2 linked regions of the Aliamphritea ceti genome follow. The protein of the gene in region 2 interacts with the protein of the main gene of each other region in a pairwise test. Links are inferred from orthologs where the notes say so. Each region holds a gene or a part of one and is shown on either strand. Other genes may lie near its edges.

What was found. The genes of interacting proteins can lie anywhere in the genome.
Region 1: the proteins of OCU49_RS06145 (region 2) and OCU49_RS05555 interact in binary tests that used the Escherichia coli proteins (3 or more experiments, as listed by UniProt). The link is inferred for Aliamphritea ceti from one-to-one orthologs.

Annotation. Positions count from the first base shown.
Region 1 is NZ_AP025282.1:1,212,816-1,218,097, forward strand. The notes cover bases 1,517-4,470. They hold OCU49_RS05555 (RodZ domain-containing protein), read left to right. Parts: upstream 1,517-2,427; coding sequence 2,428-3,513; downstream 3,514-4,470. Other genes in these bases: rlmN (dual-specificity RNA methyltransferase RlmN), read left to right, coding at 1,517-1,649; pilW (type IV pilus biogenesis/stability protein PilW), read left to right, coding at 1,670-2,431; hisS (histidine--tRNA ligase), read left to right, coding at 3,537-4,470. Also shown: ndk (nucleoside-diphosphate kinase), read left to right, coding at 44-451; more of rlmN, read left to right, coding at 510-1,516; more of hisS, read left to right, coding at 4,471-4,802; OCU49_RS05565 (YfgM family protein), read left to right, coding at 4,840-5,282.
Region 2 is NZ_AP025282.1:1,343,037-1,347,414, reverse strand. What follows is about bases 1-2,760. They hold OCU49_RS06145 (rod shape-determining protein), read right to left. Parts: upstream 2,023-2,760; coding sequence 979-2,022; downstream 1-978. Other genes in these bases: gatC (Asp-tRNA(Asn)/Glu-tRNA(Gln) amidotransferase subunit GatC), read left to right, coding at 2,455-2,742; mreC (rod shape-determining protein MreC), read right to left, coding at 16-903; mreD (rod shape-determining protein MreD), read right to left, coding at 1-13. Outside these bases: Asp-tRNA(Asn)/Glu-tRNA(Gln) amidotransferase subunit GatA, read left to right, coding at 2,840-4,294. UniProt on the Escherichia coli protein: Forms membrane-associated dynamic filaments that are essential for cell shape determination. Acts by regulating cell wall synthesis and cell elongation, and thus cell shape.

The DNA.
Region 1 (5,282 bases), 130 kb from region 2 along the record:
CTAATATCCCTTGTGTCCTAAAATTTAAGAGGATCTATAGCAAATGGCTATCGAACGTACTTTTTCAATCATTAAGCCCGACGCAGTTGCTAAAAACGTTGTTGGTAAGATCGTTTCTCGTTTTGAAGAAGCTGGTCTGAAAGTGGTTGAAATGCAGATGAAATCTTTGTCTCAAGCTGAAGCTGAAGGTTTCTACGCAGAGCATAAAGAACGCCCATTCTTCGGTGATCTGGTTGCTTTCATGACTTCTGGTCCTGTTGTTGTACAGGTTCTGGAAGGTGAAAATGCTGTTGCACTGAACCGCGAGCTGATGGGTGCAACTAACCCACAGGAAGCTGCGGAAGGTACTATCCGTCGCGATTTCGCTGAGTCTATCGATGCGAATGCTGTACACGGTTCTGACGCTCTGGCTTCTGCTGAGCGTGAAATTGCTTACTTCTTCGGTAAGTAATTCCTGTTGGGCCGGAACATTGTGTTTCGGCCCACTGTTTTAAGATGTTAGGTGAGATATGACTGAAGCCACAGAAAAAGTTAATTTACTGGGACATTCGCCACAAAAGCTGGCTGAATATTTTCATAGCATTGGCGAGAAGCCGTTCCGTGCTACCCAGGTATTGAAGTGGATCCATCAGTTTGGTGTCAGCGACTTCGCTGAGATGACTAACATCAGCAAGGCTTTACGGGAAAAGCTGTCAGCAGTGGCAGAAATCCGTGAGCCAGAAGTATTAGTTCAGAATATTTCAAAAGATGGTACCCGTAAGTGGGTCATTAAGCTGGAAGGCGGCTCCTGTGTAGAAGCGGTGTTAATTCCGGAAAATGGCCGTGCGACTTTATGTGTGTCATCGCAAATAGGTTGTTCCCTTGATTGCAGCTTTTGTTCGACAGGCAAGCAGGGATTTAACCGCAATATGAGTGCCGCCGAAATTATTGGGCAGGTACGTGTGGCAATTCGTTCCTTTGGTCCTTTTGATCCGTCTGGTGACCGCCGTGTTACTAACGTGGTATTCATGGGGATGGGCGAACCACTGATGAATTTCGAAAACGTTGTCGATGCTATTCACTTAATGATGGACGACAATGCTTATGGCCTGTCAAAGCGACGTGTGACCCTGAGTACTTCAGGTGTGGTTCCTGCGCTCGATAAGCTTCGTGAAGTAACTGATGTATCTCTGGCTATCTCACTGCATGCTGGTAATAACGCACTGCGTGATGAACTTGTGCCAATTAATAAGAAATATCCGATTGATGAGTTGGTTGCGGCCTGCAACCGCTATATGGATAGCCTCAACGATAAACGTGTAGTTACGGTTGAATATACCTTGATAGAAGGGGTAAATGATCAGCCGTTACATGCCCGTGAGTTAGTTAAAGTATTGAAACGCTTGCCTTGTAAGCTAAATTTGATACCTTTTAATCCTTTTCCTAATTCGGATTATATGCGACCTTCTGAAGATGCTATTCAGGCATTCAAAATGATAGTTGTGAAAGCCGGTATTATCACGACAGTGCGACGTACCCGTGGTGATGATGTTGACGCTGCCTGTGGACAGTTGGTTGGTCAGGTTATGGACCGTACCCGACGCAGCGAGAAATACATTCCATTAACGCCTGCTGATGCGGTACAGGTACAGCAGCCAGTTAAACATTAAGTTTGTCAGGAGACACGCGATTGAAAAGCTGTTTAGTTGTTCTGTTTTCAGTACTGCTCGCAGCTTGCGCGGGTAATACTCCACAGACGTCTGAAAACCTGAATGACAGTGCTGCTGAGGCTTATACACAGTTAGGCATTCAGTATCTTCGTGATGGCGATAATGCTAGTGCAAAGCAAGCATTCCACCGCGCTTCCCAGATAAATCCAAATGCTGAGCTGGCTTATAATGGGCTGGCTATGGTTTTCCAAATGGAACAGGAAGCGAGTCTTGCGGAGTCGTATTTCGAAAAAGCTGTGTCTATCGCTCCCGATAATGCAGTTGTGCACAATAATTACGGAGCTTTCCTGTTTAGTCAGGAGCGTTATGAGCAAGCCTGTAAAGAGCTTGGCAGAGCAACAGAAGATCCTTTTTATGCGCAACGTGCGCAGGCATTTGAAAACTTAGGGCGCTGTTATCAGAACCTTAAGCGTTATCCTGCAGCTGAGAATGCTTTTAAGCGTAGTCTGACATTGAATCCCAACCGACCTGTGGCGTTAATCGAACTGGCTGAAACTTTGTTAACTGAACAGCAGACTGATGAGGCGATTGTGTATTTTGATCGCTTCGGTGAGTTGGTTGATAACCGTCAGGTCGAACATTACGCAAAGAGTCTTTGGTTAGGCATTCGTATCTCCAGAATCAAAAATAATTCGATTAGTGCGGCAACTTATGGTTTGATTCTTAAGAATTTATTCCCAGATTCGCAAGAATACCGTGAGTATAAGGAGTCATCTCGGTGAGTAGAAAAGAATCACAAAATGGCGAAGCGGAACTGCATGAGCTTGTTTTTCCTGTTGATGAGCTGATCCAGGCGCGGGAAGTTAGTGGCCGTTCTCAGGATGATGTGGCTCAGGAGCTGCGTTTGTCGTTGCGATATATACAGGCATTGGAAACAGCAGAGTTTGAACAGCTTCCCAGTATGGTCTTTGCGCGAGGTTATATTCAGAGCTATGCCAAGTTATTAGGCTTAGATGCAGATCGTTATCTGGCTATTTTTGATGAGCTGACTACGCCGGGCGGAAAGCAACGTCGTCGACCAATCAGAGCGATTGGTAAAGTTGATCAGCAAGCGAAGTCTGGTGACTTTGCGGTAAGAATTTTTACCTGGGTTATTTTGCTGGCGCTGATCGGTGTATCTGTCTGGTGGTGGAAAACACAAAGTAATCCTGAATTATTGTCTGACCTATGGCCTGCTGGTGAGGCTGTTCAGGAAATGCCAGCAGAAGGTGATAATTCGCTGCAGTTAAATATCGAAGCTGCACCGGAAGTAGATAGTTTTCCTCCGATAGCAGTTGAGCCTGTCAATGTGCCGGTTACAGATCAGGCTGATGAAGTATTAGCGAATGCTGAGGCTGTACTTGAGCAAGCAGCAGAATCTGTTCGGGATGTTGCAGCGGAAACAGCTGTTGCTGCTGAATCTACAGTCGAGCAGGCTGACGTAACCGTAAATACTGAGCCGGATACGACCATCACCACGCAGACTAATGTTGAGCTTGCGACCGCTCAGGTGGATAAGCCTGCGGAGACTGCTGATACTCAGAATGAAGCTGTTTCAGCAGCAGGTGTATCTGGGGTAGGGCGGTTATTAATCGATTTCGCTGATGATTGCTGGATCAGTGTTAAAGATGTGAATGGTCAGGTATTAGCTATGCGCATCAAGCCGGCAGGTAGTCGTTTGGATGTGTCAGGCCCAGGCCCGTTAAAAATTCAGATTGGTAAAGTTTCTGCTGTTGATACTATTAGTTTTAATGGTAAAGATGTAGATCTGAGTAGTTATACCCGTTTAGATGTGGCAAAGCTTAATTTGCCAGCAAGTGAATAAGTTATCTGTTAGGACTAGTTAAATTGGCAAAAATTAAAGCCATCCGCGGAATGAACGACATTCTGCCGGAGCAGACGCCCGTCTGGCAATTTCTCGAATCTACTGTAAAAAATGTTCTGGCCAGTTATGGATACAGTGAAATCCGTATGCCAATTGTTGAGCAGACTGATTTGTTTAAGCGCTCTATTGGTGAAGTGACAGACATTGTCGAAAAAGAAATGTATACCTTTGAGGATCGCAACGGTGAAAGCCTGACGCTGCGTCCTGAAGGTACAGCCAGTTGTGTCCGTGCTGGTGAAGAGCATGGCTTGCTGTTCAATCAGACACAGCGTTTGTGGTACCAGGGGCCGATGTTCCGTTATGAGAAGCCACAAAAAGGACGTTATCGCCAGTTTCATCAGATTGGCGTAGAAACCTTTGGTATGGCCAGTGCGGATATTGATGCTGAAGTGATTATGCTGAGTGCGCGTCTGTGGAAGCAATTAGGCATTCTGGATGCGGTTACCTTGCAGCTGAATTCGCTGGGTAGCAATGAAGCAAGAGCAGTATTTCGTGCTGATCTGGTTACTTACCTTGAAGCACATAAAGAAGAGTTAGATGAAGACAGTCGTCGTCGGCTTGAGTCTAACCCGCTGCGTATCCTCGACAGTAAAGATGCGAAAACACAGGCTTTGCTGGATAAAGCACCTGTATTGAACGATTACCTTGACGATGACTCCAAGTCTCACTTCGCGGATTTATGTGAAGCATTGGATGCTGCTGGCATTAAGTATGAAATTAATCCGCGTTTGGTTCGCGGTCTGGATTACTACTGTAAAACTGTTTTTGAATGGGTGACTGATAAGCTCGGTGCTCAGGGTACGGTTTGTGCTGGCGGACGTTATGATGGCTTGGTTCAGCAGTTAGGTGGTCGTGCGACACCTGGTGTTGGATTTGCCATGGGTGTTGAGCGTCTTATTTTGTTGTTGGAGACTCTTGAAGTTATTCCTAGTTCACTGCGTCAGCCGTTCGATGTGTATTTAGCCGCTGAGCAAAAAGGCATGCAGTCCCGTTTGGTCGTATTAGCTGATCAGCTGCGTGATGCAGTGCCTGGGTTGCGGATTCAGTTGCACTGTAGCGGTTTGAAAAACATTGCCAGTAAAGCGCGTCAAACAGGAGCTGCCTGGGTGGTTCTTGCGCGTCAGGATGAAGCAGGTTTACTGACAGCAAACCTGTGGTATAACTCCGAGCCGACCTATGATGTTGCTGAGTCGGATATCGCTGCGTTATTGCAGCAACAGCAGGCATAATTTAGTTATTAGCGTTTAGAAAGCATGGGAGTATGTTGTGGCAGAGTTGCGCACAGAAGAAGAACAGGTTGAAGCGTTAAAGAAGTGGTGGCAGGAAAACGGTAAGTCAATGCTACTTGGTATTGCGCTTGCTGGTGCGATTATCTTCGCGTGGAAAGGTTGGCAGAATAATCAGCAGGTTGAAGCTGAAACTGCCGCCGCGTTATATCAGAACCTGATTCAGGCCGTTGCATTGGCAAGTGTTCCTCAGGCGACTGAAGAGCAAAAAGCTACGGCTACTCACCTTGCCAGTAATCTTAAGGCTGATTTTGATGGTACAGCTTACGCTCGCTTTGGCGCATTGCTGAATGCCCGTTTATTGTTGGATGCTGGTGATAAAGATGCTGCCATTGCCGAGTTTGACTGGGTATTGACGCAGTCTGAAGATCCCGTCATGACTGTTGTGACGACTATGCGTAAAGCGCGCGTAATGGCTTCCAA
Region 2 (4,378 bases):
CATTCTGACTCACGGTCAGGACTCCGGCTGACTGGAGTCAGCACCAGCATCTTTAATCACAGGTGTTTCTGCTAACGGTAATGGCTCAGGCTGCTGCTCTGATAAATCGACCAAAAGGATATGCCGACTCTTATTCAGACGCGCAGTAGGCTTAGCTTTAACTGTCGCAAAAGTCTGCCCCGGGTCACGTTTCACACTGGTAATACGAGCCACAGGATAACCCCGTGGAAAACGTCCACCTAAACCGGAAGACACTAACAAATCACCTTCCCGAACGTCTGCAGTATCCGGCACATGCCCCAATTCAAGCTCATCAACAGAGCCGTTCCCCAAAGCAATAGAACGAAAACCGTTGCGGTTTACTTCAACAGGAATCGCATGTCGGGAATCCGTAATCAACATTGCACGGCTGGTATAGTGCGACAACTCAATGATCTGCCCCATAATCCCACCAGCGTCCAAAACCGCCTGACCAATATACACGTTGTCTTCAAAACCTTTATTCAGCACCACCTGATGCTGAAATGGATCAGGATTAATACCGATAAGCTCGGTAAGAGCAACGTCATCCGCCAGACGCTGACTACCATTTAGCAGTTCACGTAAGCGCACATTCTCTGCAGTGAGCGCAGAAACCTGAAGTACCTTCCGCTTAAGCAATAAAGCTTCCTGCCGCAACTGACGGTTTTCTTCAATCAGCTGAGTACGGGTAATCAGAACATCACTAAGCTCATCCGCTACCTGTGCCGGCGTATCCACCAACCATTGTAACGGCGTTATCGCCAAAGAAAGATAGGCACGCGTCTGGTTCATCTTGGCCCATTTCAGATCAAGAACCACCAGCGCAGTTGCGAGGACTAATAAAATAACAAAGCGGGCCCTTAAGGACCCGCTTCTAAAGATACTGCTAATGCCGCACCTCCTGAATTACATCAGGCAGACAGGCACTTTCCCTGTAGCACGTTTTCAACATAGAGATTATTCGTACGTCAGTAACTCAAAGGCATGTTTGTCCAGCAACTCCAGTGCACGCCCGCCACCACGAGCCACACAGGTCAGCGGATCTTCTGCAACGATTACCGGCAAGCCGGTTTCTTCACTAATCAGCTTATCCAGATTACGTAGCAAGGCACCGCCACCGGTCAACACAATACCGCGTTCCGCTATATCTGATGCCAATTCTGGCGGACACTGTTCAAGCGCACTTTTAACTGACTGAACAATAGCAGACAGAGGCTCTTGCAGCGCCTCCATAATTTCATTGCTATTCAGTGTGAAGCTACGTGGAATACCTTCAGCCAGGTTACGTCCGCGAACATCAATCTCACGGGTTTCAGCAGCAGGATAAGCACTGCCAATTTCCTGTTTGATACGTTCAGCAGTTGCATCACCGATCAGGCTGCCGTAGTTACGACGAATATACGTAACGATACCTTCATCAAACCGGTCACCACCTACACGAACCGATTCTGCATAAACAATACCGTTCAGAGAAATAATCGCGATCTCGGTTGTACCACCACCGATGTCCACAACCATTGAACCGTTTGCCTCTTCAACAGGTAACCCTGCTCCGATAGCAGCAGCCATAGGCTCCTCAATCAGATAAACCTCGCGGGCACCGGCTCCCATTGCCGACTCTTTTATTGCACGTCGCTCTACCTGAGTAGACTGACATGGCACACATACCAAAACCCTTGGGCTCGGTGTCAGAAAGTTATTATCATGAACCTTACTGATGAAATGCTGCAGCATCTTCTCAGTAACATGAAAGTCAGCGATAACACCATCTTTCATCGGCCGGATAGCCGTGATATTTCCTGGCGTCCGTCCCAGCATGCGCTTGGCATCTGTACCAACAGCCGCAACAGCTTTCTGGGCGCCGTTACCGCTCTGACGAATCGCTACAACAGAAGGTTCATTGAGTACGATATCTTTATCGCGAACATAGATAAGGGTGTTTGCTGTCCCTAAATCGATAGATAGATCACTGGAAAAAATCCCGCGAATTTTTTTAAACATTGACTGTCCGCCTTACCTGAATATCTTACTCTAGCGGCGCAAAAAAAGACTGCGCTATGACTATGAAACCTGCGAAATAGTTTGAAGATTTACTCTAAAAATCAGAGGTGTTCCGGAGCTGTTCGCAGCTTCCTCTTAAAAATGTCCCACTGTAGCAATGGCGGGGATTTTGGGCAAGCAACAAATGTGTTAACGTAGCTCTTTATATTCAATAAGCTATAGATAATCTTACGAATACACAATGCGTCGCAGCCAAGCCTTCCGCTTCGTTGCTATTTACACTGCTGAAGACAACAGGAGAAGCATTGAGTTCAGGTTATTTATGCAATACTGAAATCAACGAAAACGGCATATTCTGTCCATGGATTTCATTCCAACAGTCAGGCAGAATTCCCGGGTTAACCTATCACTAAGTTTTATGAGTATCCAACCATGGCACTAGATCGCTCAGATGTGGAAAAAATTGCCCACCTGGCGCGCCTGCAAATCAATGAGCAGGACATCCCGGAATACACCACTACCCTTTCCAGCATCCTGGACTTAGTTAACCAGATGCAGGCTGTGGATACCGCCGATGTGACACCGATGTCACACCCTCTGGACGCAGTACAACGCCTGCGTACCGATGAAGTGAGCGAAACCAATCAGCGCGACCATTTACAAACCGTTGCGCCTGCTGTTGAAAACGGCCTGTTCCAGGTTCCGAAGGTTATTGAATAACCTCTGCTTAGCAATGATCGCCGGAAATACTTATTTAACCGCGCGTATTGAAACTAAGCCCGTTACCCGAATTTCGATTTAAGGATCACCCATTACCATGTTTGAAAAAACACTTGCCGAACTGGCACAGGGGTTAAACAGCGGCGACTTTAGCAGTGTCGAGCTGACCCAGGCTTACCTGGACCGCATTAAAGACCAGGACAGCAACTACAACAGCTATATTAGCGTAACTGATGAACAGGCTATCGAGCAGGCAAAAGCCGCCGATGCTCAGCGCGCTAAAGGTGAAGCAGGTGCATTTACCGGCTTACCAATCGCCCATAAAGATCTGTTTTGTACCGAAGGCGTTCGCACCAGTTGCGGCTCCAAGATGCTGGACAACTTCATCTCGCCATATAACGCTACTGTTGTCGAAAAGTTCAACCAGGCCGGCGCAGTTACTCTGGGCAAAACAAATATGGATGAGTTTGCGATGGGCTCATCGAACGAATCCAGTTTCTATGGCCCTTCCCGTAACCCATGGGATACCGACCGCGTACCAGGCGGCTCATCGGGCGGTTCAGCAGCAGCGGTAGCTGCTCGCCTGGCACCAGCTGCAACCGGCACTGACACCGGAGGCTCTATTCGCCAGCCAGCAGCGCTTACCGGCATTACCGGCATCAAACCAACTTACGGTCGGGTATCACGCTTCGGCATGGTTGCTTTCGCATCCTCACTGGATCAGGGCGGTCCAATGACGCGTACCGCGGAAGACGCCGCCATGATGCTGAATGTCATGGCCGGCTTTGACCCAAAAGATTCTACCAGCCTGGATAAAGCAGTTCCTGACTTTACGGCTGAACTGAGTCAGCCTCTTAAAGGCTTAAAAATCGGTCTGCCAAAAGAGTACTTTGCCGCCGGCATCGATACGGGTATCGCTGAACAGGTTCAGGCTGCAATCAAAGAATTCGAAGCTATGGGCGCTGAAATCAAAGAAATCAGCCTGCCTAATACACACCTCGCCATTCCGGCCTACTATATTGTTGCGCCAGCAGAGGCTTCTTCCAACTTATCCCGGTTTGACGGTGTACGCTACGGCCATCGCTGCGAAGATCCGGTCAATCTGGAAGATTTGTATAAGCGCAGCCGTGGCGAAGGCTTCGGCCCTGAAGTTCAGCGCCGCATCATGGTAGGCACATATGCTCTTTCTGAAGGTTTCTATGACGCTTATTACAAAAAAGCCCTGCAAATTCGCCGCCTGATACAACAGGATTTCGCTGCTGCACTGGCTGAAGTTGATGTAATCATGGGCCCGACAACACCCCACCCATCTTGGAAGCTGGGTGAAAAAAGTGCCGATCCTGTCGCCATGTACATGGAAGATATTTTTACTATCTCTCTGAACCTTGCAGGCCTGCCAGGCATGTCAGTACCTTGCGGCTTCAGTAACGGTTTACCGGTTGGCTTACAGATTATCGGTAACTATCTTGCAGAAAGCCGCCTACTTAATGTTGCACACATGTTCCAGCAAGCAACCGACTGGCACACAAAAGCACCGGAAGGACTTGCCTAATACGCAGGACATACCGATTTAATTTCCGCGTTTATACGCACCCTGAATACCTGAGTTCGAGACCACTCACTCAGGCATTCAAGC